Regions from separate parts of the Catenuloplanes niger genome, predicted to be linked through region 2. Evidence: riboswitches for the same ligand, from Rfam matches in the RefSeq annotation. Region 2 holds a riboswitch; the other holds the start of a gene.

Region 1 (2,383 bases), 1.0 Mb from region 2:
TCCCCGGAGATCAGCGCGCCGCCGCGTACCCGGGGGCTCAGCACCGGCTCGTGCGCGCGCATCGCCGACGGCGTCAGCGGATCAACGGCAAGACCCAGATCGCGCTGGTACGTGATGAGCCTGGTCGCGACCGCCAGATCGTCCGCGGTCAGCGCCACCGCCAGCGTGCCCTCGGCCCGGTACCCGACGTCGGTCCCGGCCGCCGCCTCCAGCTCCGCGGCGAAGGCCGGCCAGCGCGCGGCCGAGTCCACCAGCAGCCCGGTCAGCTCGGCCTCACCGAAGTAGGCCTCCCCGATCGGCGCCAGCATCCCGGCCGCCACCTCCCAGGCCCCGTTCACCCCGCCGACCGCCGCTCGTCCGTCGATGTCGGCCGCCGTGCCACCGGCCGTGGCCGTCGCGTGGTCACCGGCGGTCCCGGGCGTGACGTGGCCGGCCCGGTCCGGCGTGACCGGGGTCGGCGTCGTCGGCGTGGCGTCGTCGTAGACCGCGACGTCGTGGCCGCGCCGGGCGCAGGACCAGGCGATCGACAGCCCGATCGGCCCGCCGCCCACGATGCCGATCTCGGCCCGGCCGGCCCGCCGCTGCCCGCTCATCGCACACCGTCCCGCGCCGGCTCGCCGTCGGCCCGGTGCCCCCGCTCGTCCCCGATTCGGTGCTCCCGCTTCGTGGCGCCGGCGAGTTCCCGCAGCAGCTCCGTCACCGCACGCCCGGGGTCGGCCGCGCCGCTGACCGCGCCCACCACGGCCACGCCGTGTGCGCCGGCCGCGAGGACCTCCGTCACCCGGGCCGCGGTGACGCCCGCGATCGCGACCACCGGCACCAGCACCGCGCCGGTGACCGCCGCCAGGCCGGCCGGCCCGAGCGGTGCGGGCAGCCCGTCCTTCGTGGTCGTCGCGTAGCAGGGCCCGACGCCCAGGTAGGACGCTCCGTCCGCGACCGCGGTCCGCGCGACGCCGGCGGTCCGCGCGGTGGCACCGAGGATCGCGCCCGGCCCGAGCACCCGGCGCGCCGCCGCGACCGGAAGGTCCAGCGCACCCACGTGCCCGCCGTCCGCGGCCACCGCGAGCGCCACGTGCAGCCGGTCGTTGATCAGGCAGGTCGCGCCGGCCGCCGCGCACAGCTCACGGACCCGGACGGCCAGGTGGTAGGCGTCCAGATCGGTGGCGTCGTCCTCGACCCGCACCTGCACGACGAGCGGCCCGGTGACGGCCCGGACGTCGGCACCGGCCGCCGCGTGCGCCGCCAGCGCGGCCCGCACACAGCCGATCGGGTCGCGCCCGAGCCGGGTGTCGGTGATGAGATGCAGTCGTCCTAGGGTTGCGTCCACATCGTCCACATCCTCCCTGCGCCGGCATGATCCGGATCAGGTTCGACGGTCGGGGGCTGCGGCAGCCCCCCTCTCAGCCCGGTGCACCGGACTCCCGTGGGGTTGTTGTGTTCGTCGCCGACCATACGCCGACGATTACGCAGACGTAAAGCCCCGTGACACAGCGCTCATCACCCTTGCCTCACCGCGCGCGCTGGTTCATGATCACGCGCGCGGACGTCTCCGTGCGAGTGTCCGATCAGGCCACGTCCCAGACCGGCTCCGGCGTCTCGACGACCTCGCCGTCCCCCTGGAACAGGATGAACCGGTCGAAGGACCGGGTGAACCAGCGGTCGTGCGTGACGGCCAGGACCGTACCGTCGAAGGCCATCAGGCCCTCCTCCAGCGCCTCGGCTGAGGCCAGGTCGAGGTTGTCGGTCGGCTCGTCGAGCAGCAGCAGCGTGGCCCCGGACAGCTCCAGCAGCAGCACCAGGAAGCGTGCCTGCTGGCCGCCGGAGAGCGTGCCGAAGACCTGGTCGCCCTGCGCGGCCAGCTCGTACCGGTTCAGCACCCGCATCGCGCCGTGCCGGTCCATTCCGGAGCGGTGCTCGTCACCGCGCCAGAGGATCTCGACCAGCGTACGGTCGCGCAGCTCCGGACGGTCGTGCGTCTGCGAGAAGTGACCGGGGCGCACGCGCGCGCCGAGCCGGGCCACACCCTCGTGTGCGACCGGCTCCAGGACCACGCCGGAGATCGGCTTGGCGTCCGGCTCCGGGTCGGTGCCGCCGCGCGCGAGCAACCGCAGGAAGTGCGACTTGCCGGTGCCGTTCGCACCGAGCACGGCGACCCGGTCGCCGTACCAGACCTCCAGGTCGAACGGGTACGTCAGCCCCTCCATCTCCAGCTGCTCGCACACGATCGCGCGCTTACCGGTGCGCCCGCCGCCGAGCCGCATCGCGATCTCCTGGTCCTTCGGCGGCAGCGGCGGCGCCCCGGCCTCCTCGAACTTGCGCAACCGGGTCTGCGCCGCCTGGTAACGCGACGCCAGCCCGTCGTTGAACGCAGCCTTGTTCTTCA
Region 2 (2,383 bases):
CACCGCTTGTGCCTGACGGTTCACAGCAGCACCATCCCCACACCGGTCGCCACCAGCACCGCCGTCACGAACGTGGCCGGCGCGAACCGGGTGGCGAAGCGGCGCCCGAAGACGCCGATCTGCATCGAGATCAGTTTCAGGTCGACCATCGGGCCGACCACCAGGAACACCAGCCGCGACGTGAGCGAGAACTGGGAGAGCGAGGCGGCCACGAACGCGTCCGCCTCGGAGCAGATGGAGAGCAGCACGGCGAGCACGGCCAGCGCGAGCACGGCCAGCACCGGCTGCTCCGCGAGGCTCTGCAGCCAGGCCTCCGGCACCACCACGTTGATCGTGGCGGCGGCCGCGGCGCCGATCACCAGGAAGCCGCCCGCGTGCACGATGTCGTGCCGGGTGGCGGCCCAGAACGCCTGCATCTTCGAGACGCCGTCGAGGTCGGGCCGGTGCGGCAGCTTGATCCAGTCGGCCTTGCCGAGGCGCAGCCAGAGCCAGCCCATCAGCATCGCCACGATCAGGCTGGCGAGCGCGCGGCCCACCACCATCTCCGGATTGTTCGGGAACGCGACCGCGGTGGCGATCAGCACGATCGGGTTGATCGCGGGCGCGGCCAGCAGGAACGCGAGCGCGGCGGCCGGCGTGACACCGCGGCGGATCAGCGACCCGGCGATCGGCACGGACCCGCACTCGCAGCCGGGCAGCACCACACCGGCCGCGCTGGCGACCGGGACCGCCAGCGCCGGGTGCTTCGGCAGCGCGCGCGCCCAGAACGAGCGCGGCACGAAGACCGCGATCACGGCGGAGAGCAGCACGCCGAAGACCAGGAACGGCACCGCCTGCACCATCACGGAGACGAACACCGTGGTCCAGGTCTGCAGGACCGGCGCGGAGATCAGGCCGCCCAGCGGGTTGCGGAAGATCACCAGGAGCACCAGCAGCACGGCCAGCACCTCGACCGACCCGATCCGGCCGCCGAACGGTTTGCGCCGCGGCGGTTTCTGATCGGGCGGTGGCGGTGCCGACCAGTCGATCCCGTCGCCCGAGAAGGTCTGCGTCACGTCGACAACCCTAGCGGGAACCGGCCGGTCACCCTGAGGTAGCGTCAGCGAGACAACTTCATATCCGACAGGGGAGCGCACAGCGCTGAGAGTGCGGCGGGCGACGCCGCAGACCCTCAACCACCTGATCTGGGTAATGCCAGCGCAGGGAGTTCGGTCTTCCACTCCATCGCCGCGCCACGGGTCCGTCCGCCGGACCCGTGGCGCGCGTCTTCCCCCCATCGTGTTCAGGGGGCAATTCATCATGAGCAACACCTCACACAGGTGGCGCACCGTCGACATCGTCGTCGCCTCGGTGATCGCCGCCGCGTTCGGCGTGGTCTTCTGGGCCTGGGGCCTGGTGTGGGGCGGCACCGAGGCCGCCTTCGCGTTCTTCCCGCCCGCGCAGGCGGTGCTCTACGGCGTCTGGCTGGTCCCGGGCGTGCTGGCCGGGCTGATCATCCGCAAGCCCGGCGCCGCACTCTACGCGGAGACGCTCGCCGCGATCATCTCCGCGCTGCTCGGCAACACCTGGGGCACCACGGTCATCCCGCAGGGCCTGGTCCAGGGCCTCGGCGCGGAGCTGGCGTTCCTCGCGGTCGGCTACCGCTCGTTCCGGCTGCCGGTCGCGGTGCTGTCCGGGCTGCTGGCCGGGCTCGCGGCCGCGCTCTGGGACACGTTCGCCTACTACGCGGCGACCGAGCTGGTCGGGTTTCGGATCCCGATGATCGTGATCACCGTGCTGAGCGCGGGCGTGATCGCCGGGGCCGGTTCCTGGGTCCTGGCCCGGGCGCTGGCCGCGACCGGGGTCCTCGACCGGTTCCCCGCCGGGCGGGACCGGAGCCGGGTCTAGATGCGCGCCGACGTCCGGGGTTTCGGGTGGCGGTTCGCCGGCCGGCGGGACTGGGCCGTGCGCGGCCTGGACCTGACCGTCGAGGCCGGCGAACGCGTACTGCTGCTCGGTGCCTCGGGCGCCGGCAAGTCCACGCTGCTGGCCGCGCTGGCCGGGCTGCTGCCGGAGGACTCCGGCGAGTCCGAGGGCGTGGTCGAGGCGCAGCGTGCCGCGCTGCTCTTCCAGGACCCGCAGACCCAGCTGGTGATGAGCCGCAGCGGCGACGACGTGGCGTTCGGCCTGGAGAACCTGGGCGTCCCCGGCCCGGAGATCTGGCCCCGGGTGGACCGCGCGCTCGACCTGGCCGGTTTCCCGTACGGCCGCGACCGGCCGACCGCCGCGCTCTCCGGCGGTGAGGCGCAGCGGCTCGCGCTGGCCGGCGTGCTGGCCATCCGGCCCGCGCTGTTGCTGCTCGACGAGCCGACCGCGAACCTGGACCCGGCCGGCGCCGCGCTGA

The links. Region 2 has a riboswitch for thiamine pyrophosphate ahead of J2S44_RS11045 (ECF transporter S component). Riboswitches for the same ligand answer to the same signal wherever they lie in the genome.
Region 1: it holds a riboswitch for thiamine pyrophosphate, as region 2 does, so the genes downstream of both, J2S44_RS15520 (thiamine phosphate synthase) here and J2S44_RS11045 (ECF transporter S component) in region 2, are expected to answer to the same signal.

The regions. Positions count from the first base shown of each region.
Region 1 covers NZ_JAVDYC010000001.1:3,577,613-3,579,995, forward strand. The annotation lists gene thiO (glycine oxidase ThiO) at 1-593, opposite strand, end outside; gene J2S44_RS15520 (thiamine phosphate synthase) at 590-1,327, opposite strand; TPP riboswitch at 1,323-1,435, opposite strand; gene J2S44_RS15525 (ABC-F family ATP-binding cassette domain-containing protein) at 1,566-2,383, opposite strand, start outside.
Region 2 covers NZ_JAVDYC010000001.1:2,552,341-2,554,723, forward strand. The annotation lists gene J2S44_RS11035 (TIGR03943 family putative permease subunit) at 1-24, opposite strand, end outside; gene J2S44_RS11040 (permease) at 21-962, opposite strand; TPP riboswitch at 1,115-1,224, shown strand; gene J2S44_RS11045 (ECF transporter S component) at 1,300-1,887, shown strand; gene J2S44_RS11050 (ABC transporter ATP-binding protein) at 1,888-2,383, shown strand, end outside.